Regions from separate parts of the Rhizobium sp. BK008 genome, predicted to be linked through region 1. Evidence: riboswitches for the same ligand, from Rfam matches in the RefSeq annotation. Region 1 holds a riboswitch; each other region holds the start of a gene.
What was found. A riboswitch is a leader RNA that binds a small molecule or an ion and turns the genes downstream of it on or off. The one in region 1 is predicted to bind cobalamin.
Positions count from the first base shown of each region.

Region 2: it holds a riboswitch for cobalamin, as region 1 does, so the genes downstream of both, bluB (5,6-dimethylbenzimidazole synthase) here and cobU (bifunctional adenosylcobinamide kinase/adenosylcobinamide-phosphate guanylyltransferase) in region 1, are expected to answer to the same signal.
Region 3: it holds a riboswitch for cobalamin, as region 1 does, so the genes downstream of both, FHT69_RS26175 (CbtB domain-containing protein) here and cobU (bifunctional adenosylcobinamide kinase/adenosylcobinamide-phosphate guanylyltransferase) in region 1, are expected to answer to the same signal.
Region 4: it holds a riboswitch for cobalamin, as region 1 does, so the genes downstream of both, nrdH (glutaredoxin-like protein NrdH) here and cobU (bifunctional adenosylcobinamide kinase/adenosylcobinamide-phosphate guanylyltransferase) in region 1, are expected to answer to the same signal.

Region 1 covers NZ_JACIFK010000001.1:1,070,149-1,076,106, forward strand. Annotated here, with positions in the region: gene FHT69_RS05175 (chloride channel protein) at 1-1,144, opposite strand, end outside; cobalamin riboswitch at 1,403-1,799, shown strand; gene cobU (bifunctional adenosylcobinamide kinase/adenosylcobinamide-phosphate guanylyltransferase) at 2,021-2,530, shown strand; gene cobW (cobalamin biosynthesis protein CobW) at 2,535-3,584, shown strand; gene cobN (cobaltochelatase subunit CobN) at 3,589-5,958, shown strand, end outside.
Region 2 covers NZ_JACIFK010000001.1:1,219,120-1,225,077, reverse strand. Annotated here, with positions in the region: gene FHT69_RS05945 (NADP-dependent malic enzyme) at 1-36, shown strand, start outside; gene FHT69_RS05940 (ribonuclease H) at 103-639, opposite strand; gene FHT69_RS05935 (DUF2865 domain-containing protein) at 978-2,069, shown strand; gene bluB (5,6-dimethylbenzimidazole synthase) at 2,073-2,762, opposite strand; cobalamin riboswitch at 2,803-2,991, opposite strand; gene FHT69_RS05925 (DHA2 family efflux MFS transporter permease subunit) at 3,188-4,591, shown strand; gene FHT69_RS05920 (methyl-accepting chemotaxis protein) at 4,823-5,958, shown strand, end outside.
Region 3 covers NZ_JACIFK010000008.1:22,041-27,998, forward strand. Annotated here, with positions in the region: gene FHT69_RS26155 (sensor histidine kinase) at 1-539, opposite strand, end outside; gene FHT69_RS26160 (sulfite oxidase-like oxidoreductase) at 836-1,498, shown strand; gene FHT69_RS26165 (hypothetical protein) at 1,483-2,115, opposite strand; gene FHT69_RS26170 (CbtA family protein) at 2,165-2,911, opposite strand; gene FHT69_RS26175 (CbtB domain-containing protein) at 3,025-3,234, opposite strand; adenosylcobalamin (AdoCbl) riboswitch at 3,248-3,390, opposite strand; gene FHT69_RS26180 (histidine phosphatase family protein) at 3,479-4,033, shown strand; gene FHT69_RS26185 (putative bifunctional diguanylate cyclase/phosphodiesterase) at 4,578-5,958, shown strand, end outside.
Region 4 covers NZ_JACIFK010000008.1:366,012-371,969, reverse strand. Annotated here, with positions in the region: gene FHT69_RS27750 (TIGR03862 family flavoprotein) at 1-142, opposite strand, end outside; gene FHT69_RS27745 (MerR family transcriptional regulator) at 212-634, opposite strand; gene FHT69_RS27740 (heavy metal translocating P-type ATPase) at 706-2,973, shown strand; cobalamin riboswitch at 3,213-3,439, shown strand; gene nrdH (glutaredoxin-like protein NrdH) at 3,720-3,941, shown strand; gene nrdI (class Ib ribonucleoside-diphosphate reductase assembly flavoprotein NrdI) at 3,955-4,359, shown strand; gene nrdE (class 1b ribonucleoside-diphosphate reductase subunit alpha) at 4,338-5,958, shown strand, end outside.

The DNA of each region.
Region 1 (5,958 bases):
CGGCATAGATGACGGGGGTCAGCGTCGCATCGGCGAAATAGGGTCCGCAATAGGCAAAGAGCTTGCCGAGCAGGGCGCCCATGAACAACGAGGCGAAGAACAGGCCGCCCCGGAAGCCGGAGCCGATCGAGATCGCCGAGGCCAGGGATTTCAACAGGAAGAGACCGATCAGTGTCGGGATCGCCACCTCGCGGGAGAGGTTGAGATGCAGCGCGCCGTGGCCGGCCGAGAGCACCTGCGGCGAGATCATCGCCAAGAGCCCGACGATGACGCCACCGAGCGCCGGGCGGAAGGGTGGGGCGATCGAACTCTTGCGCGCCAGTTCCTCGACGAAGGAGACGCCCTGCATGATCAGGATACCGATGCCGGCGCAGAAGGCGCCGAGCAGCAGCGCCGGGATATAGTCGGCCGGCACGACCGAGCCGAAGCTGCCGATATCGAGGGTGAAATCACCATCGGCAAGCAGCCTTGCGACAAGGGTGGAAATGAGTGCTGAGACGACGACGGGTGTCAGCGACACGATCGTATAGGTGCCGATGATCAGCTCGAAGGCATAGAAGGCGCCGGTCAGCGGCGCGTTGAAGGCGGCGGCGATGGCGCCCGCCGCGCCGCAGCCGACGAGGATGCGCAGGTCGGAGCGGCGAAGCTGCAGCTTCAGGCCGAATTTCGAGGCAAGGCCGGCGGCAAGCTGGGTATAGCCGGCCTCCAGTCCGACCGAGGCGCCGAACCCGTTGGAGATCAGGTTCTGGACGGCAACGATGATGCTGTCAGTCAAGGATAGACGGCCGCCATGCAGCGCATTGGCTTCGATCGGGTCGACCATCGGCTTCTTGCGCCGTTTCGCCAGCACCAGGAGCAACAGGCCGAGCAGGGCGCCGCCGATGACGGGTGCGGTGAGCAGCAGCATCTTGTTCTCGATCTCGGATGAGCTCAGCCGCTCGCTATCGGCGATGCCGAAGATCAGCTGATGCAGCTCGCTCGAGACGTAGCTCATACCGGTGACGGCGAGACCCGAGATGATGCCGACGACGGCGCCCGCCAGTGACAGGCCGACCTCGCTGCGGCGGGTCAGCGCCCGCAGGCGGCCCGAATCGAAGAAAACACGCAGCGCCCGGAAACGGCGCCGATCCAATTTCATAAGCATGGCTAGACAACTAGGCGGGGAGAGGCCCGGTCAAGGGCGGAGATGGTCGCGCAGTCCGCTTGCGACGCAATTGCGGCGAAAAGCCGGCGCCCGGGACAAATATTTATGACGTAAGCCTCTGATAAATGACGATATTTTAGGTAGAGTAAGTCGTGTTGATAGGGTTGCGCCATCTGCTCGGGAGCTGCCCGGCCGCCAAGGCCGGTTGACTTCACACCCCGGCTTGCCTAACCATCCCTCAACGGATGGTCGCCCGACCATCCTGACATAACGGATGGTTCCGGATCGGTGTTGCGCCCTTCTGGATGAAAAGGGAATGTGAAGGGGCGGACCCAAACCGGGCGCCTTCATCACAGCCGACCCCGCGACTGTAGAGCGGTCAAGGTCTTCCATCCGGCACCGAGCCCCTCCGGCCGGCGGCTTGCAATCATGCAAGCGGGCGGGATGGGCGATATGCCGGAAAAGCCACTGGAGATGCATGGTGATCAACCGGGGTCGGACGCCTCTAAATCTACGAATCGTCCACCTTTTCACCAATGCAGCCGGGAAGGCGAGGATGATCCGCCGGCACGATCAGGGCGACCGGTTTCCGGTCTGCCCCGATCGCGGCCGATAACCGCGAGCCAGGAGACCTGCCATTACGTGCCGGGCCAGAAGCCCACACCTGGGCACTACGCCCGTTGCCAGCACGGAGGTTGTCTTGGCTGAACGATTGAATTCAGCGCGGCCTGGTGCGGCGCTCGCGACGCCTCCAAGCAGCCCTGCAAGAGGAGTGCTTTCGGCCGGTTATGTCGAATACTCGGTCCCCCCAGCAGTCGAAAAAGGTGCACTCGGAACAAGCCACGGCTACGCACCCTCCCTGAGGAGCGTCTGAGCATGACCACCATCTTCATCCTCGGCGGCGCGCGCTCCGGCAAATCCCGCTTCGCCGAAGCTCTCGTCACCGCGACCGGCCTCGACCGCCACTACCTTGCCACCGGCCGGGCCTGGGACGAGGAGATGCAGGCGCGTATCACTCAGCACAAGGCCGACCGCGGTCCGTCCTGGACGACGCATGAGGAGCCGCTCGATCTCGTCGGCAAGCTTGGCGCCATCGACGGCGAGGGACGCATCGTGCTGATCGACTGCCTGACGCTCTGGGTCACCAATCTGATGATGGAGGAGCGCGACATGGCGGCGGAATTTGCAGCGCTCGCCGATTTCCTGGCCGCCGCGAAGGCGCGGCTCGTTTTCGTTTCCAACGAGGTCGGCCTCGGCATCGTGCCTGACAATCGCATGGCGCGGGATTTCCGCGATCATGCCGGCCGGCTGCACCAATCGATCGCGGCGAAGGCCGCCGAAGTCTATTTCATCGCGGCAGGCCTGCCGCTGAAAATGAAGGGTTAAGTTCATGAACCAGCAGAAAATTCCTGCAACCGTCATCACCGGCTTCCTCGGCGCCGGCAAGACCACGATGATCCGCAACCTGCTCACCAATGCCGGCGGCAAGAAGATCGCGCTCATCATCAACGAATTCGGCGATCTCGGTGTCGACGGTGACGTGCTGAAGGGCTGCGGCGCGGAGAATTGCACCGAGGACGACATCATCGAACTCACCAATGGTTGCATCTGCTGCACTGTCGCCGACGATTTCATTCCGACGATGACGAAGCTGCTCGAGCGCGAACAGCGGCCCGACCACATCGTCATCGAAACCTCGGGCCTCGCCCTGCCGCAGCCGCTGGTCGCCGCTTTCAACTGGCCCGATATCCGCACGCAAGTGACCGTCGACGGCGTCATCACGGTGGTCGATAGCGCCGCCGTTGCCGCCGGCCGGTTCGCCGACGACCATGATGCCGTCGATGCGCGCCGCGCCGAGGATGAATCGCTCGATCACGAAAGCCCGATCGAGGAGCTGTTCGAGGATCAGCTCACCTGCGCCGATCTCATCGTGCTCAACAAGACCGACCTGATCGACGCGGCAGGTCTTATCAGGGTGCGCGACGAGGTTGCCTCCCGCACGGTGCGCAAACCCGCGATCATCGAGGCGAAGAACGGCGAAGTCTCGGCCGGCATCCTGCTCGGCCTTGGTATCGGCACCGAGGACGATGTCGCCAATCGCAAGTCGCATCATGAGCTGGAGCATGAAGACGGCGCGCCGCACGACCACGACGAGTTCGACAGCTTCGTCGTCGATCTCGGACCCGTTGCCGATCCCGCCGGCTTCGTCGAGAAGCTGAAGGCGATCATATCAACCCATGACGTGCTGCGCCTCAAGGGCTTCGTCGATATCGCCGGCAAGCCGATGCGCCTGCAGCTCCAGGCCGTCGGCAGCCGCATCGATCATTATTTCGACCGCGCCTGGGCTCCAGGCGAAAAGCGCACGACGCGCCTCGTCGTCATCGGCCTGCACGAGATGGATCAGGACGCGGTGAGGACGGCAATCGAAGAGCTGGCATAAACCAATGCATCTGCTTCTGGCCCAGCAGGGAACGATCAGCGACGGCGAGGAGGCGATCGACCTCGGGCAGACGCCGGGCGAGATCCTGTTCCTGTCGGCCGCCGACAGCGAACTCGCCGCGATCGCAGCCGCCCACCGCGACCGCAAGGGGCAGCATTCGCTGCGGCTCGCCAGCCTGATGAGCCTCAAGCATCCGATGTCGGTCGATACCTATGTCGAGCGCACGGCGCGGCATGCCAAGCTGATTATCGTGCGGGCGCTCGGCGGTGCCAGCTATTTTCACTATGCGCTGGAAGCGCTGCATGCCGCAGCGTCCCGCGCCGGTGCATTGATCGCGGTGCTTCCGGGTGATGCGAAGCCGGATGCCGGGCTCGTCCCTTTCTCCAATGTTGATCTCGACGATCTTAATGCGCTGTGGGCCTATCTGATCGAGGGTGGCGATGCCAATGCGCGGGCCTTCCTCGACTATGCCGGGGCGATGCTGGCAGGCATGGAGAAGCCGGCGCCGGCGGTGCCACTGATGAAGGCCGGCATCTGGTGGCCGGGGCGAGGGTTGATCGGGGTTGAGGAGTGGCGGCAGGTTGTTGCGGAGGAGTCTTGGCGCGTGGCTGCCTCTTTGTCCGGCAGGACAGAGGGGGGTACCTCAAACTCGACGGAGAAGATGGGAATCGAACCCGCACCTTCCCCCGTCGTCGCTATCAGCTTCTACCGCGCCCTCGTCCAAAGCGGCGAGATCGGGCCGATCGAGGCGCTGGTCGAGGCGCTGGTCGCACTTGGCCTCCGGCCGTTGCCGGTCTTTGCTTATAGCCTCAAGGATCCCGTTTCGACAGGCATTCTCGAAAGCGTGTTTTCGGCACTGAAGCCCGATGTCGTCATCAACACGACTGGCTTTGCCGTCTCGGCACCGGGTGCGGATCGGCAGTCAACGGTGCTGGAGGCGAATGAGGCGATCGTACTGCAGGCTATCCTGTCGGCTTCTTCGAGGGAGGCGTGGGCGGCTTCCTCGCAAGGCCTGTCGGCGCGCGATCTCGGCATGAATGTGGCGCTCCCAGAGGTGGACGGCCGGGTGCTGGCGCGGGCTGTCTCCTTCAAGACGGCGGCGCGTTACGATGCGGCTGTCGAGACGAATATCGTCGCCAGCGAACCGGATGCCGGCCGGGTGCGCTATACGGCGGAGCTTGCCGCCAACTGGGCGCGGCTGCGGAGGGCCTGCGCCGGCGACCGGCGCATCGCGCTCGTCATGGCGAATTATCCGAATCGCGATGGCCGGCTCGGCAACGGCGTCGGCCTCGATACGCCGGCCGGCACCATCGAAGTGCTGAAGGCTATGCGGGCGGTGGGTTATCCGGTCGCCGACATTCCGGCCGACGGCGATGCGCTGATCCGCCATCTGATGGAAGGACCGACCAATTCCGGTCATGACGGCAAGATCATCCGAGAGACGCTTTCCCTGAGTCTCTACAACGGCTTCCTGGAATCTCTTCCCAATCAGATTCAGGATGAGGTGAGAGCCCGTTGGGGCGATCCCGAAGACGATCCGTATTTTCGCGGGGGCGCTTTCGCTCTGCCGTTTGCCCGGTTCGGCGGTGTGCTCGTCGGTATCCAGCCGGCGCGCGGCTACAATATCGATCCGAAGGAGAGCTATCATTCGCCGGATCTCGTGCCGCCGCACGGCTACCTCGCCTTCTACGCTTTCCTGCGCTGCGAATTCGCTGCCCATGCCGTCATCCACATGGGCAAACACGGCAATCTCGAGTGGTTGCCGGGCAAGGCGCTGGCACTGTCGGAAAGCTGCTATCCCGAGGCGATCCTCGGGCCGCTGCCGCATCTCTATCCCTTCATCGTCAACGATCCCGGCGAGGGTACGCAGGCCAAGCGCCGCAGCGCTGCCGTCATCATCGATCATCTGACGCCGCCTTTGACGCGGGCCGAGAGTTACGGGCCGCTGAAAGACCTGGAAGCGCTGGTCGACGAATATTATGAGGCCTCCGGCGGCGATCCCCGCCGCATCCGCCTGCTCAGCCGGCAGATTCTCGATCTCGTCGCCGATATCGGCCTCGACCGCGACGCCGGCATAACGAAGGGCGAAAGCGAGGGCGAGGCGCTGAAGAAGCTCGACGCCTATCTCTGCGACCTCAAGGAAATGCAGATCCGCGACGGGCTGCATGTGTTCGGTGTGTCGCCCGGGGGGCGGCTCCTGACCGATCTGACCGTGGCGCTGGTGCGGGTCCCGCGCGGGCTGGGTGAGGGCGGGGATGCGAGCCTGCAGCGGGCGATCGCGGCGGATGCTGGATTGAGCGGCGTCGTGCGGGGTGCCCCTATCTTCGACCCTCTCGATTGCGACATGGCCACTGCCTGGACCCGCCCGAAGCCC
Region 2 (5,958 bases), 150 kb from region 1:
GCACTCGCCGTCGTCGAAGCATCGCAGCCGGCCTAAGCCGGCTCCTCATTTCGTCATGCTCAGGCTTGTCCTGGGCATCTGCAACCGGTTGATATGAAACAGCTATCGGGCGCCTTGTAACGAAAGGCGCCCTCTATCCGCAAGCGCGTCCGCACGTTCGTTGCCGGCGATGCCGAAATGGCCTTTGCACCAGGCAATTGCCACCAGACCGTTCTGGGACAGCTGAAGGTCAACCGCTTTCCAGAGTTCCGCATTGGCGATCGTTCGGCTTCGGCCATTGCCATTCGGGCTGCTTTTCTTCCAGCCATTGTTCTTCCAGATATGCCGCCGGCTGTTGCAGCCTTTGACGACGTAGACGGAATCCGACCAGATGGTCGCAGCTTCGCCTGTCGTTTGGCTATTGATCCATATTGCCGCCTCGAGGACGGCGGCCAATTCAATCGAATTATTGGCGGAATCTTCGACGCCGCCGAAGCCGGAGGCGATCTCCACGGCATCGCGATAAGCGACAAAAGCCCAACCCCCATGCCCGGAGCCGGGTTCGTAGCAACCGTCGACGAAGAGGTGGAGGCCATGTTGGCCTTCCGATATTCCGACTGTTGTTGCAGGGAAGTGAAGCTTGTTGGAAATGCTCGTCATTTTCTCCGCTTTTTGCCTTCGCTGCGCCAGCGCAATTTGCGACTGCCTGCTCGCCCCGAAGCGGACATTCGAACTGTACCTCTGCGTTGTGTCAACCATTGACGATGGTGGCGGCAACAGTGCCCGCCCCGACCGAGAACTGTAGGGCAATGTGGATCATGGACAATGAATCTGCCCCGACCTCCCCTTACGGAAGATTACCCGCGTCTGCTGGATAAGATCGCGAAAATGCGCTAGGATTTTCTCCAAGCTCATTAAGAGAAACGCCTTAAGAGACAATGCGCGGCGATCGAGGCCGCAATCGACCGATCGACTTTTTGCTCACCCCGGACGACGCCGTGAAACGCCGAAACTTGTCTCTTGCCCTCCTCCTCGCCTTCGCAGCGCCGGCCGCCGCCCAGACGAGCGCTGTCTGCGAGGACCTGCGCGGCCGTCTCGCCGATCTGCCGCGATCGATCGGCAATAGCAACGGCCGGGAAGCGCGCCAATATGCCAGCGCCATGGCCGAGCAGAACCTCGAGCTGCGCAAGGTTCGCAACGAGCTGCGCAACAATGGCTGCACCTCGGGCAGCATGGTCGTGATCGGCGGCGAGAATGCCGATTATTGCGGTGAACTCTCGCAGTCCGAAGGCCGCATGATCGACAATATCCAATATCTCCAGGACCGCCGTAACGAGCTGGCCGGCCAGAGCGGCGATGATGGGACGCGCCGTGAACTGATCGCCGCGCTCGATCGCAATGGCTGCAACAGCGAAAACTTCTATGCCCCGAGCGATCGCAGCGCCGCCGACCCCGCCCCGAGCATCGAGGAGCAGGCGATGCGCACCGATACCTTCATTCCGCTCGGCGGCGGTGAAGAGGTCGATCCGCGCTACGGCCTGCCGCGGGCCGAAATGCTCTCGCCGGTCAGCACCATGTGTGTGCGCACCTGCGACGGCGGCTTCTTCCCGATCAGCTCGAACGCCACTTCGGTCGATTTCGGCCGCGACGCCCAGACGTGCGCCAAGATGTGCCCGGGTATCGAGACAGAGCTGTTCTATCGTGACGTGACGAGCACCGAAGCCTCGAACATGATCTCGGTCGCAACGGGCACGCCCTACAGCGCCATGAAAAACGCCTTTGCCTACAAGAACCGCACGCCGGGGGAAAAGTCCTCCTGCGCCTGCAATCTCACCGCCTACTACGATGAGATGCGCGGCAAGCAGCCGTCAAGCGAACCGCCGCAACAAGGTTCGATCACCACCATCCGCACCAATCCCACGGCGAAGGATGCTGCCGCAGCCCCACCGCAACCATCCGTCCCGGAGCGCCCCTACGATCCCGTGCAGAACAAGGTCCGCCAGGTCGGCCCGCAATTTCTTGCCGGTGATCAAGGCTCGATCGACCTAGCCAATCCGGCAACACCGGGGCCGCAGCCTCAACAGCAGTGATTGCTACGGGTCGTTGCGTCCCCACCCGTCATGGAAGACGAGCTCTTGGAGCGGCAGACGCTGCCGCCAGCCTTTGACGGAGAGTTCCGGCTCGTCATAAAGCCGATCGACGAAACCGGCACAGAGCCAGGCGACCACCTCGATATGCTCGGGTATGCCGAGAATGCTTTTCAGATCGCCTTCGCGAAAAATGCTGACCCAGCCGATGCCGACCCCTTCCGCCCGCGCCGCAAGCCAGAGATTCTGGATGGCGCAGACTGTGGAATAGCTATCCATCCTGGGATTGTGGGTGCGCCCCAGCACCACGCTGCCGCTGCGGGTGGGGTCGCAGGTCACGCATATGCCGAGCGGTGCCTCGGTGATGCCTTCGAGCTTGAGGGAGCGGTATGCCTGTCGCCGCTCGCCGGTAAACATCAGCGCCGCCTCCTCATTGGCCTTCACAAAGGCGTCCTGGACGCGCGCCCGGACCGCGGCACTTTTCACCAGAATGAAATTCCACGGCTGCATGAAGCCGACGGAGGGCGCATGATGGGCGGCCGTCAGCAGCCGCTCCACAACATCGTCAGGCAAGGGATCGGGCAGGAACTGGCTGCGAACGTCGCGCCGCGTCTTGATCGCGTGATAGACGGCCTCGCGCTCGGCCAAGGAAAAACCGGACGCCGCCGAAAGGGCATCCTCATCAAAGGGTCGCATCGTCAAATCCCCAACAACGCAACCGCCCGCCGTCCGCGCGGATCGGTCAATCTTGCCAGGCCGGTCTTCTGACTCGGCGTCATCCGTCTGCCGCAGCCTTCCCGGCGAGAAGCCAGTGGCGAGATGAAGCGGCAAGCGTCGGCCTTACAGCGTTGGGCACGTTCCGGCCTTGCACCGGATTCCCGATTCTCCCGCGTTGATGGCGGGCACCTGACGGCGCATCTATTTCAGGAAAGCGCGGCGACGGCAAGCCGGCCCGAGGACGCAGTCGGGAACCACGTTGAGCCACGCACCCTCCCGCGTCGGTTTGAAGCGGCTCGACAAGCTCCTTCATCCATAGTTTCTATGGCCTTATCACCACCGAAGGCGTATGGACGATACAGTCCCTCGCAGCATCCGGGTTGCCCGTGCCCCGCCTCACGCCCATGATCCTTGCGGTCGCCCTGTTCATGGAACAGATGGATTCGACCGTGATCGCCACCAGCCTGCCGGCGATCGCAGCCGATATCGGCACCTCGCCGATCGCGCTGAAGCTCGCCGTCACCAGCTATCTCGTGGCACTGGCGATCTTCATCCCGATCAGCGGCTGGATGTCCGATCGGTTCGGTGCGCGCAACATCTTCCGCATGGCGATCTTCGTCTTCATGATCGGCTCGGTCGCCTGCGCTTTCTCCAACTCGATCACGGCCTTTGTCATCTCGCGGCTGATCCAGGGCGCCGGCGGCTCGATGATGACGCCTGTCAGCCGCTTGCTTTTGGTCCGGGGGACGCCGCGCCACGAACTCGTCGACGCCATGGCCTGGCTCACCATTCCCGCCTTGATCGGCCCGATCATGGGGCCGCCGATCGGCGGTTTCCTCACCACCTATCTCACCTGGCACTGGATCTTCTGGATCAACGTCCCAATCGGCGTGCTCGGCATCATCCTCGTCACCCGTTTCCTGCCGGCGGTCGAGCCGCGCAGCCCGCGGCCGATGGATTTCCCGGGCTTCTTCCTGTGCGGCCTCGGCTTCTCCGGCTTCGTCTTCGGCGTCTCGGTGATCAGCCTGCCGGCCGTGCCCGTCATCTACGGTTATGTCACGGTTGCGATCGGCATCCTTGCCGGTCTCCTCTACCTCCTGCATGCCCGCCGCGCACCCTATCCGCTTCTCGATCCGAAGATGTTCCGCTACCCGATGTTCCGGGCGGCGATCCTCGGCGCCTCGAATTTCCGCATGGGGCTCGGCGCGCTGCCCTTCCTGATGCCGCTGATGCTGCAGCTCGGCTTCGGCCTGACGCCGCTGCAATCGGGCTCGGTCACCTTCGTCAGCGCACTCGGCTCCATGGGCTCGAAATTCGCCGCCTCGCGCACCTTCAATGCCTTCGGCTTCCGCACCGTCATATCAATCACCACCTTGCTGGCGGCGATCTTCCTCGGCATCAACGGCCTGTTCACCGTCGAAACCCCGCTTTTCCTGATCATGGCCTGCCTGCTGATCGGCGGCCTGTTCCGCTCCATGGCTTTCTCGGGCGTCAACGCCATGGCCTTCGGCGATGTCGCCGCCGCCGACAGCAGCCAGGCAACCGCGATCAATGCCGTTGCCCAGCGTATCTCCATGGCAATGGGTGTGGCGATCGCCGGCGGCATCCTCGAAATTTCGAGCAGCTTCCATGGCGGCCGGCTGCTGGTCTCGGATTTCCACGTCGCCTTCTTCAGCGTCTCGGCGATTTCGGCGCTCGCCTGCATCACCTTCCTGCGGCTGCCGCGCGATGCCGGCGCGGAACTGACGACGCGCCGCCGCAAACACCGGCAGACGGAGCCCGAAGAGGCGATCGCGGAAAACAGCTGATCGCGGCAGATCACCAGCGGGCGTGATAGCGAAATCACACGCGTGTGCTCCGGCATCCCTTTCTACTTTATGATTTATTCACACATCAAATACACACTGCGTTTGCGCGTTTTGGGTCGCTATCAGGACATGGGCATGAGCGCTCGTGATGTGACCGTCAGCGTGGATGCCCGTATTGATACGCCGGTCGGGAACATGTCCGACTGAGCCGCAATTCTAGGCCCCCGCGGAATGTTCCAATTTTTGAAAACGATGCCTCTGACAGCCAAGCTGGCGGCGATTATCGTGGCCGTCAATCTGTGCGGCATTTCCGCCTTTGCTACCTACACATGGATGTACGAAACCCGAGCGCTGATCGATGGCGCCAAGGCGAACTGGTCCAAGGATGCGGAGCAGTTTGCCTCTCTGGCGGCGGGCGGCGTGAAATGGGGCAAGGCGAATGCCGTTCGAGAGGCTTATTCGCTCTACCGCGACGATCCCTCGCTCGATCTCGTGCAGTTTGCCGCATTCAATGCGGAGGCTGTCGCCGTCGACACCTGGACACGCGACGGCATCAACGGTCTGCCCGCAGCGGCCGATCTGGCGAAGGGCCTGAGTGCAAAGCCTGAAAAGACGACCATCAATGACGGTGGGTTATCTGCCGGCGTGGTGACGATCACCGCACCGCTTCCACTGGATAAGTCAGGCAAGGTCACCGGTTATATCGTCACCAACTGGTCCGTCGAAAAAATCGCTTCTGAAGTCAAGCAGAAGGTTCTCGTTTCGCTGCTCACGCAGTCCGCGATCACCGCATTGGCCGTCATCGCCTTCCTTCTTGCCATGCGCAGCCTCGTTGGCCGGCCCATCCGGATCATCAGCGAACGGATCAGCGCCTTGCAGAAAGGCGACCTGGCCTCTCCCGTCACCTACAAGGAAAATGGCGACGAGATCGGCTTCCTGGCGCGTGCGTTGGAAGTTTTCCGCCACGAGGCGATTGCGAAGGTCGAAAGGGAGCAGGCCGCTGCCGAGCAGAGCGCTTCGCTCGATGCCGAACGGGCGCGCAACGCATTATTCACGGAAGAGGCCAGCAACACGCAGCGGCTGGTCATGACCGCTCTCGCAAATGCATTGGAAAAGCTCGCCGCAGGCGACTTCTCCGTACACCTGGCCGATCTCGGTCCGGAATTCGACAAGTTGCGGCAGGATTTCAACAACATGGTCGAGGCCGTCGCCGCCGCACTGACGGAGATCAAGGCCGCCTCCGTGGCGGTTGAAGGCGGCTCGAGCGAGCTTGCCTCCTCCGCAGATCAACTCGCCAAGCGGACCGAGCAACAGGCGGCATCATTGGAACAGACCGCTGCCGCATTGGATGAGATGACCACCACCGT
Region 3 (5,958 bases), on a different contig from region 1:
TCGCCGCCGCCCCAGGAGGATTCGATCATGTCGATATCGACTTTGAAAACGATGACGCCCCGAATATCCGCGCCGGTCCGGATCGGCGCGGCAAAATAATAGCCGCGCTTCAGCGAGGTGGTGCCGAGCGCGTAGAACCTTGCCTGCCGGCCTGCGATCGCATCCTGAAAATAGGGCCGGTAGCTGAAATTCTGTCCGACGAAGCTTCCCGGTCCGTCGTAATTGCTCGCCGCGATCGTCTCGCCATCCGGTTTGACCACATAGATGTCGGAGGATTTCAGCAGCCCGTTGATCTCCTTGAGATAGAGATTGGCGGCATCGCGTAGCGCCGCATCCTCAGGCGCGCTCACCAGTTCCTTGATGTCGTCGTGATCGGCAATCAGCGCCGGCAGCGCCTCGTAGCGGTTGAGGTGGCCGCTGAGCGCCGACACGGCAAGGCGCAGCGCCGTTCCTGCCTGCGCCGAGGCTTCCCCCATATAAGCGCGTGTCGCAATCGCGCTTCCATAGGTGAAGAAGGCGAAGATGATCAGCGGCACCACGAGCAACGCCGCTATCGCACGATATCTCGAAGACAGATCCGGCTCCTCCCCTTTCTGCCTCCACTCCCCAGCAAGGCATACCCAACAACGCCAAGTCTAGCGCATCGGCCCGAAAATCGGAATCGATTTTCAGAAAGCACGACGCGTAGATTCAAAATGCTAGAGCGTCCTTTGTGCGTCCGAAAGGACGTACAAAGGACGCTCTAATAACCCCGGCAAGGTTTTCCAAGGGCCTGCCGAAACTTGACACTGAACGAGCGCGGATATCCTATTGCTGCATCGCAAGGAAGCCCATCATGAGCGACGATCAGACCCCCGCCGACAGCAAGCTCACCACATCCAAGCGTCGCTGGGCGGCCGAGGGCAAGTTCCTGACCGGCCGCATCAGCCGACCTGAAACCGAGCGTTTGCCGCCCGGCCAGCACCTCGTCAAAAACTGGCCGGTGCTCGATCTCGGCCAGCAGCCTGTTGTCTCCACAGAGACTTGGCGGCTCGACGTGCGCGGCCTCGTCGAAACACCGCTCACCCTCACCTGGGCCGCCTTCCAGGCGATCGAGCAGAGCACCAGGATGAGCGATATTCACTGCGTCACCACATGGTCGCGCTACGACAACAAATGGAAGGGCGTCTCGACGCGTGATCTGCTCGACCTCGCCATGCCGAAACCCGAAGCCGGTTACGTCATGCTGACCAGTTATGACGGCTATACCACCAACCTGCCGCTCGCTGATTTCGCCGCCGAGGACGCGATCCTTGCTACCGCCTGGGAAGGCCTGCCGCTGACGCCGGATCACGGCGGCCCGATGCGTCTGGTCGTGCCGCATCTTTATTTCTGGAAAAGCGCCAAATGGCTGCGCCGCATCGAGCTGATGCCCGACGACGAGGCTGGCTTCTGGGAAAAGAACGGCTACCATATCTACGGCGATCCATGGCGCGAGCAGCGCTATTCCGACGATTGAGCCTTCGGCCGCAGGAAGTGGCGAAGCCCAAAAAAAACAAGGCCGAACAATGCAGCGAGCCCGGTCAGCGACGCCATGCTGGCTGGATGAAGTGGCACCTTGCCCCAGTGTGGCTTGATGACATCGGCGGTGTTGAAGGCCTCGCCGCTGAACCGGCAGGTGACGAGCGCAAGGCCGCGCCGCGTCATGTCGGCGTCGACGGCGGAAATGATTTCATTCGCGGCAGCCCTCTCTTGCGGCATCTCGCGCATCGACAGCAAGACCGCCTTGGCCGCCGCGAGATAGGCATGGGCGCATTCGTTGAACGGGCTTTCCTCGTCCGTCACGCTGCCCGGCACCCGGCCCCAGAGACAATAGGAATACTGGATCTCGGCATAGTTCAGGACGCGGCGGAACGGCTCGTTGGTATCGACGGCACGGGAAGCAAGGTCGATGATCCCACTGCGATAGTCTGCAATCACCGCCATCTCGCCATGGGAAATTTCCGGAATATCCAGTCCGGTATGGCTGCCGCCGCCGCTAGGGCTATGGGCAAGAGCGCTTCCAGCAACCACACAAAAAAAGACGGCGGTGGCAAACGCCGTCGACACGAGTGGTATGGTTCTGCTGCTTGTCATGGCCGCCCGAAAAGTTCAGGGCGCCGGCAAGCGGCGCCCTTCGATGCGTTCAGTGAAATGCCGTTGCCGGCCGGCCGCGTTGCCCGTCCTTAACGGCAAGCCGCTTTTCCGCCAGCACTCCGAAGGCAAGGCCCAAGGTTGTCCAGAGGATCACATGCATGCCGAGCGAAGTCGTGCGGAACCGCCAGAGGACCATCGCCGAGAAGTTCTCCGGCACCTCGTTGATCGGCGGCAGCAGATAGAGCACGACGCCGATGAAGACGAGATAAGCGATTCCGGCGATGATCGCGCCATTCCAGAGACCGAAACGCCCCGCGAGGCGGCGCGACAGCGCCACCGCGGCAATCAGCGCGGCGAGCGAGACGACGATCATCAGGAAGAACAGTTCGGTCCTGACGCCGATCGTATCGGGATTGCCGACCGCCGGCGGGTTGGCCGGATACTTGATACCGGGAACGAGGACGATCGCCACGAATGCGGCAATGGCGATGACGGCCGAGGTGCCGCGCGCCGAAAGGCTGCTGAAACGGCCGTGCACGAAAGCGAAGGCGAGAGCGAAGAGCCCGCCAACGGCAACGCTGTAGGCCATGACGCCGGTGAAAAGGCCGAGACCGGCCTGCGTGGCGCGGCTGACGATTTCAGGTTCGGCAGCTTCACCGGCCGCCTGGGCACTCGCCTCCTCGAAGGCGATCGCCGCATCGACCAGCGGCTCGCCGAAGATATGCGCAAAAGCGAAAACGAGGATGCCAGCAATCAGGCCCGCGAGCATGCCGCGAAGCAGAAGATTTCCAACCATGTCAGGAACTCCCCTAAAGCATGTCGCGCAAAAGTGTGCAGCGATTTTGCGATAACGACATGCGAAAACAAAGACCTAAAGTGAGGCGCGAATCTGAAAGATCGCGACGCGCTTTAGTGGCAGGGAAAGCCGAGGAGATGACGGCCGTCATGCACGAATTCGTGCACATACATCCCGTTGAACAGCGCCATCGCGCCTTCCTCGGTGCCGACAAAATAGAGAACGATGAGCATCAGCAGGCCACCGAAGATCGCCCATGGCAGGATCTCTCCCAGGGGGATCGGCGCCGGTGCCGCGACGGGCGCAAAAGTGGTGTCAGACATGTATTCCTCCGGGAATGACGCGTTCAGTCGAAAGAGTGCTTGTGCAGTAGGGTCTGACTTCCAGCGCGAAGAGCTTTCGACACGCTGGTCACAGTGGCGCGACCGCGCCGGATTTCCACCGGCTTCCAAACCCGCAACAGCACGGTTATATCTGCACGCCGAAGAGACTGTCAACGAAACTTCACAAGCCGGCCAAGGGCCGTCCTGCGCCGCTACAGCCGCACTCCGGGAGATCAGAACGACCGTGAATACGCGCCTCACCTGGATCTGCCACGGCGCGACGATGGCGAGCCGCAAGGCCCTGTTCCCGCTCGACGAACCGCTGGAAGGCAAGGCGGCGGAAGAAGCCGACAGGATGGCCGCCCTGCCCCGCGCCGATCGCGTTGCCACGAGCCCCGCTTTGCGCGCCCGCCAGACTGTTGACGCGCTCCGCCTCCAAGCCCGGATCGATCCGGCGCTTCGCGACTGCGACCATGGCCGCTGGGCCGGCAGATCGATCGCCGCGATAGAGGCGGAAGAGCCTGAGAACCTCATGGCCTGGATGAGCGATCCTGAAGCGGCCCCGCATGGCGGCGAGAGCCTTCTTGATTTGAGAACACGCGTCGCCGACTGGATGGAGAGCGAATCCGCCCTCGGCGGCCATGTGATCGCCGTCAGTCACGCAGCCGTCATCCGGGCGGCGGTCGCCCATGTGCTTCAGGCGCCGCTCTCCTCTTTCTGGCTGAGCGACATCGAGCCGCTCGCCGTCATTCGCATGACCAGCAATGGACGACGCTGGTCTCTGCGCTTCCAGCATTAGAGCGCCGTGCGTCCTTTCGGACGCACAAGGACGCTCGGACACTTTCAATCCTCGCATCGCGCTGTCCGAAAATCGATTCCGATTTTCGGACCGATGCTTTAGCGAGTCCTGATCATATCCAGCCTTACACAAGCAAATCGCGTCATCTCTGTTGAACCCGGTTTCGCGGGGACTACTTCCTTATCCCAAGGAGATGGAAGAATGACATATGATTGGAGTGGGGAGCGCACGCGGCGCCTGCGTTTGATGCGTGTCGCCACAGTCACAGTTCTGGTCGGTCTCATCGTCAGCGTCCCGCTGCTGATCGTCACCGCCTGAAGCACGAAAAAGGGCGAGCGATGCCATGGCACGCTCGCCTTCGTTTTTTCCGCACCTGCCATTCTGCCAACCACGAAGAGGGCTCGCTCGGCGTTTTCCTCTGGCGCCAACGGTCCCTCGACGGCACATCAGGAGGCTGCCGCCTCCGATAATTCGCCTTCTGGTTTCAACGAACATTTCAGACTTTCGTGCTACTTCCGCGAAGGGTGGAGATGGAGAAGGCGCAGTGCCGGTATTTTTCCAGAGCAGGGCCGGAAGGCAATGTGTTTCGATCGTCGGGTTCGGGATTACTCTCTGGCTCCTCTGCACCCTGTTGCAGCTTGACGACAGCCTTGTCTACTTCATGACCGGTTTCGGCGAGTACGGCGCCGACAAGCTCGTTCTGGCGCTCGGCATCGCCGGCGCCATGAGCTTCATCTATTCGGTGCTGCGCATAGCCGACCTGCGCAAGGAAACGGAACTGCGCGCCACCGCCCAGGCAAAGGCCGATTGGACCGCAACCCACGACCATCTCACCAAACTGCCGAACCGCTACGCCTTCGAGCGCAAGATCCTCTCGCGGCCGATCAAGGACGATGAGGCCGAGATCGAGGAGTGGGATCGCAACGTCACTCTCTTCTCCGTCGACCTCGACGGCTTCAAGAAAGTCAACGATCTCGTGGGCCACAAGGGCGGCGACGTCCTGTTGATCGAGGTTGCCAGACGCATCTGTGCACTCGGCAATGCCGATTGCGTCTATCGCTTCGGCGGCGACGAATTCATCGTCGTCGCCTTCGCCCTGACGGCGCAGCGCGAGGAGCGTTTTGCCAAGCTGCTGATCCAGGCGGTCACCCGGCCGATCCATATCGATAGCTTTGCCGTCGAGGTCGGCGCCAGCGTCGGCTACGACCGCTGGGCCGAGGGAGCCGAACCACTGGAAGACGCCGCCCACCGTGCCGACCTCGCCATGTATGAGGCGAAATCACGCGGACCGAACCACTATTTCGTCTTCGAACCTTCGATGCAGGACAAGGTGACCGAACGCGCCGCACTGGAAACCAGGCTGCGCGCCGCGATCTCCAACAAGGCGATCAAACCCTTCTACCAGCCGCTGATCGATCTGAAGACCGGCCAGCTCTGCGGCTTCGAGGCGCTGGCGCGCTGGATCGGCGACGATGGCGTCAACATCCCGCCGCCTGTTTTCATCGGCATCGCCGAGGAAACCGGCATGATCACTGCATTGTTCGAGGATCTTCTCGCCCAGGCCTGCAGCGACGCACTCACCTGGCCGGAGCATGTGATGTTGTCTTTCAACGTCTCGCCGGTGCAGATGGAAGACAGGCTGCTGACCTCCCGCATCCTCAAGGTGCTTTCGGCAAGCCGGTTGCCGCCGCAGCGCCTGGAAGTGGAGATCACCGAAAACGCGCTGATCCAGGATCCCGCCATCGCCGCCGTCATTCTCGACGAACTGCATGCGGCCGGCATCCAGATCGCGCTCGACGATTTCGGCACCGGCTATTCGAGCCTCGCCCAGCTCGCCCGCTATCGTTTCGACAAGATCAAGATCGACAAAAGCTTCATCGCCACCTATCGCGACGACGAACGCCAGGAAAAGATCGTCCGCGCCA
Region 4 (5,958 bases), on a different contig from region 1:
ATTTGCCGGCCAGCAGGAACTTGCGGGCGAAGGTCGGCATGGCGTCGTAGACCGTCACCGCATGACCGGAACGGGAAAGCAGTTCGGCAGCCGCGAGACCCGCCGGGCCGCCGCCGATGATGGCAATCCGCTTCTGGTTCATAGAGGTCTTCGCCCGATTCTGTCTGCATTGAGTTTTGGCGCGGGCGCGGATCGCCTGCAAGGGCTGAGATCAGTGGTGCGGATGCGTGCACTGGCCGTGGTCGGCGAGAACCTCGATGACGCGGCATTGATCGACGCGGCCGTGGCCGCAGCCTTCCACCATGGTTTCCAGCTCGGCCTTCAGCGCCTTCAGGCTGCGGATGCGCTGCTCGACCTCGATGAGGCGGGCCTTGGCGATGGCGTCGGCCGAGGCGCAGGACTGGTGCGGATCATCCTGCAGGGTGAGCAGCGTGCGGATCGCCTCGATCTCGAAGCCGAGTTCGCGGGCGTGGCGGATGAAGGCGAGGCGGCTGACATCGGCCGGTTCGAAGGAGCGCTGGTTGCCCTCGCTGCGGCTCGGGGCGGCGAGCAGGCCAATGCTTTCATAGTAACGCACTGTCGGCACCTTGACGCCGCTTTGGCGCGCGGCTTCGCCGATCGTGATCTTTTTCATGATTTTCCTCTTGCACCTCTAGTCGCTAGAGGATGTAGGAGGGATGCTTCTGTTTGACAAGGAAGCGGATCATGGCTGAGAGCGAGACACGATACCGGGTCGGCGGCATGGATTGCGCCGCCTGCGCAACCAAGATCGATACCGCGGTCAGACGCGTGGCGGGTGTCGCCGATGTTTCCGTTTCGGTGATGGCGGGCACGATGACCGTCCGGCATGACGGCAGCAGCGATCTCAAGGCGATCGAGAAGAAGGTGACAGGGCTCGGCTATTCCGTCGCGCCGCTTGCCGGAAGCGCGGCACCCGCGCAGGAAAACGGTGCGCGGCATCGTCACGACCATCAGCATGACCATGGTGATCACGCGGGCCATGACCATGACCATGACCATGACGGCCATGATCATGTAAGTCATGACCACTCGCACGATCATGGCGCGAAGGAAATCGAGGGCCTGCACGGGCACGACCATGCGCCGATGGCCGGTCCCTGGTGGCAGAGCCGGAAGGGCCGGCTGACCATCCTTTCGGGTGTCGCACTCGTTGCCGCCTATGCCGTCGGCCATCTGGTGCCGGCGATTGGTTCTTACGCCTTCATCGTCGCCGTGCTGGTCGGCCTGGTGCCGATTGCACGGCGCGCCGTCATGGCCGCTTTCTCGGGAACACCGTTTTCGATCGAGATGCTGATGACCATCGCCGCCGTTGGCGCCGTCATCATCAATGCCGGCGAGGAGGCGGCAACCGTCGTGTTCCTGTTCCTCGTCGGCGAGCTGCTGGAAGGGGTGGCGGCGGGCAAGGCGCGCCAAAGCATCCAGTCGCTGGCGGCCCTGGTGCCGAAGAATGCGCTGCTCGAAGACAATGGCCAGACGCGGGAAGTGCCGGCGGAAAGCCTTGCCGTCGGCGCCGTCATCATGGTGCGTCCGGGGGACCGGATCTCGGCGGACGGCATCATTGTTTCCGGCGAGAGTGCGATCGACGAGGCGCCGGTGACGGGTGAGAGCACGCCGGTGCGCAAGGGTGTCGATGCCGTTGTTTTTGCCGGCACGGTGAATGGCGATGTGCTGCTCCGGGTTCGCGTCACGGCGGCGGCGGCCGACAATACCATCGCCCGAGTCGTCAAGCTGGTGGAGGAGGCGCAGGAATCGAAGGCGCCGACCGAGCGTTTCATCGACCGCTTCTCGCACTATTACACGCCCGGCGTGGTCGTGGTCGCAGCATTGGTTGCCATCGTTCCGCCGCTGCTGTTCGGCGGGTCGTGGGGCGAATGGATCTATAAGGGTCTCGCCATCCTGCTGATCGGCTGCCCCTGCGCGCTTGTCATCTCGACGCCGGCGGCAATCGCCGCTGCGCTTTCGGCGGGGGCGCGGCGCGGGCTGCTGATGAAGGGCGGCGCGGTGCTGGAAACGCTCGGCAAGGTGACGATGGTCGCCTTCGACAAGACAGGCACGCTGACCGAGGGCAGGCCACAGGTGACCGACATCATTTCCTTCGGATTGAAGGAGGCGCAGGTGTTGTCGCGCGCGGCGGTGCTGGAGCAGGGATCCAGCCATCCCTTGGCCCTGGCTATCCTCAACCGCGCCAAGGCGGACGGCGTTCCCGTGCCGCCAGCCTTTGAGCTGGAAGCGCTGCCGGGCAAGGGTGTCAGCGGCAAGGTCGGCGGCGAGACGCTGGACCTGTTGTCGCCGCCGGCTGCCCGTGCGCTCGGGGCGCTCAGCGCGGAGCAGGATGCACGCATCACGGCGCTCAACGACGAGGGCAAGAGCGTATCGGTGCTGCTTGTCAACGGTATCGCGGCCGGCCTGATCGCCATGCGCGACGAGCCGCGCGAGGATGCCGAGGCCGGGCTCGCTAGCCTCAAATCGGCAGGCGTCAAGGCGATGATGCTGACGGGCGACAACAAGCGGACGGCGGCAGCCGTGGCCGGCATGCTCGGCATCGACTGGCTCGGGGAGATGATGCCTGAGGACAAGCAGCGTGTCGTCGGCGAATTGAAGCGCCAGGGCTTGATCGTCGCCAAGGTCGGCGACGGCATCAACGATGCTCCGGCGCTGGCCGCTGCCGATATCGGCATCGCCATGGGCGGCGGCACCGATGTGGCACTGGAGACCGCGGATGCCGCCGTGCTGCACGGACGCGTCGGCGACGTGGCGCGGATGATCGAACTTTCCAAACGCACGATGGGCAACATCCTGCAGAACATCAGCATCGCGCTGGGGCTGAAGGCGGTGTTCCTGGTGACGACGATCATGGGCATTACCGGGCTCTGGCCGGCGATCCTCGCCGATACCGGTGCCACCGTGCTGGTGACGATCAACGCGCTGCGGCTGCTTCGGATAAAGATATAAGCATTCCCCGACTTCATCCTCCGGCGCCCGTCACCGGCGGGATGTCCCATCGACGATTCGGGCCTGATCTCGAACCGAAATCTTTGGACCGGTCATAGGTCGGCTCCCCTCGTGGGGCTTCTCCACAGCCTGCTGTCTTTAAGCTTTGGTTATCCATGTTCTTCACAGGAATGTAGCGATTTCAAACCTGTCGTAACGCAATGCACAAACCATCCGTTGACGCGAATTTGGATTGGCGTACTATATCTAGTGTTCGAGGTTCCATCGATTCGTAGGGAGCGATGGCTAAGACGGGAATACGGTGCGTTTCGCCATGACGGCGCAACAACGCCGGAGCTGCCCCCGCAACTGTGAGCGGAGAGCAACTGTCCGATTTCAGGTCACTGAGGCATGAGGCCTTGGGAAGGCTGGGGCAGGGTGCTTTGACCCGTGAGCCAGGAGACCTGCCTCGAACAAAACGTCCACGGGCGGGGTGTCCGGAAGGTCGCGTTTGCATGGCTGCGGGGATCTCCGCATCGCGTTGCGCAGGCCCGAACCTCCGCCCCTGAAACCTTCGCATTGAGCCACTTCGGGGTGAAGTCATGTCAGTATCTCAATTCAGGCCGCCACCCGCGCAATATAAAGGGCACGTCGCGCCCGGCGGCTGAACGAGCCGCATAGCTGCAAAATACAGAGCCTTTTCGACGGATATCGAGAGATTTCCGATCGATGTCCTGCGTCCCAATCGCGTCGTCACGAGGAATACTATGACCATTACCGTCTACAGCAAGCCTGCCTGCGTCCAGTGCACTGCCACCTACCGCGCCCTCGACCGTCTGGGTGTCGATTATGACATCGTCGATATCTCGCAGGATGCCGAAGCGCTCGATCGGGTCCGCAGCCTCGGCTACATGCAGGCGCCTGTCGTCATCGCCGGCGAGCAGCACTGGGCGGGCTTCCGCCCCGACATGATCAGCGCGCTCTCCTGAGTGAGGACAAGCGGTGGGGTTGATCGTCTATTATTCCAGCCGATCCGAAAATACCCATCGGTTCGTCGCCAAGCTCGGACTGCGCGCGGCGCGCATTCCGACCGGTGGCGTTGACGCGTTCCATATCCACGAACCCTTCGTGCTTGTTGTGCCGACTTATAGCGGCGACGGCGGCAAGGGTGCCGTTCCCAAGCAGGTGATCCGTTTCTTGAACGATGCGGAAAACCGAGGACACATCCGCGGCGTGATCGCCGCGGGCAACAGCAATTTCGGCGAGACATACGGGCTCGCCGGCGACGTGGTCTCGCGGAAATGCCTGGTGCCGTATCTCTACAGGTTCGAGCTCATGGGCACGGAAGACGACGTCGCCAACGTCAAACACGGGATGGAACGATTTTGGACACGGGAACAACTCTGACGCGGGATGCGGGCGCAAAACCGCATAACACTTTTGCTCATCCCGCCGGCGAACGCCCTTTGAAAGCGGCGGAAACGCTCGACTATCACGCGCTGAACGCCATGCTGAACCTCTATGACGAGGATGGGCGGATCCAGCTCGACAAGGATCGTTTGGCGGCCAAGCAGTATTTCCTGCAGCATGTGAACCAGAACACGGTGTTCTTTCACAATCTGAGGGAAAAGCTCGATTACCTCGTGACCGAGGGTTATTACGAGCAGGAGGTTCTCGACCAGTATTCCTTCAATTTCGTGCGAGACCTGTTCGACCAGGCCTATGCCAGGAAATTCCGTTTCCCGACCTTCCTCGGCGCCTTCAAATATTACACCAGCTATACGCTGAAGACCTTCGACGGAAAGCGCTATCTCGAGCGCTACGAGGACCGCATCTGCATGGTGGCGCTGGCGCTTGCGCGCGGCGACGAGGGCCTTGCCCGCGACATGGTGGACGAGATCATTTCCGGCCGTTTCCAGCCGGCGACGCCGACCTTCCTCAATGCCGGCAAGAAGCAGCGCGGAGAGCTGGTTTCCTGCTTCCTGCTGCGCGTCGAGGACAATATGGAATCGATCGGCCGGTCGATCAATTCGGCGCTGCAATTGTCGAAGCGCGGCGGCGGCGTGGCGCTGTCGCTGACCAATATCCGCGAGGCCGGCGCGCCGATCAAGCAGATCGAGAACCAGTCGTCTGGCATCATCCCGGTGATGAAGCTGCTCGAAGACAGTTTTTCCTATGCCAACCAGCTCGGGGCGCGGCAGGGCGCGGGTGCGGTCTATCTCAACGCCCATCACCCCGACATCATGCGCTTCCTCGATACCAAGCGTGAAAATGCCGACGAGAAGATCCGCATCAAGACGCTGTCGCTCGGCGTCGTCGTGCCCGACATCACCTTCGAGCTCGCCAAGAACAATGAAGACATGTACCTGTTCTCGCCCTATGACGTGGAACGCGTCTATGGCGCGCCTTTCACCGAGATTTCGGTGACGGAAAAGTACCGCGAGATGGTGGCGGATGCCCGCATTTCAAAGAAGAAGATCAAGGCGCGCGAATTCTTCCAGGTGCTTGCCGAAATCCAGTTCGAGAGCGGCTACCCCTATATCATGTTCGAGGACACGGTGAACCGGGCGAACCCGATCGCCGGACGCATCTCGATGAGCAATCTCTGCTCGGAGATCCTGCAGGTGAGCGAGGCGAGCGACTATAACGACGACCTCTCCTACAAACATCTCGGCAAGGATATTTCCTGCAATCTCGGCTCGTTGAACATCGCTGCGGCCATGGATTCGGCCGATTTCGGCAAGACGATCGAGACGTCGATCCGGGCGCTGACGGCCGTTTCCGACATGAGCCACATTTCCTCGGTTCCCTCGATCGAGAAGGGCAATGACGAGAGCCATGCGATCGGCCTTGGCCAGATGAACCTGCACGGCTATCTCGCCCGCGAACGCATCTTCTACGGCTCGGAGGAAGGCGTCGATTTCACCAACATCTATTTCTATACGGTCACCTATCACGCGATCCGCGCCTCGAACCTCTTGGCGGTCGAACGCGGCACAAGCTTCA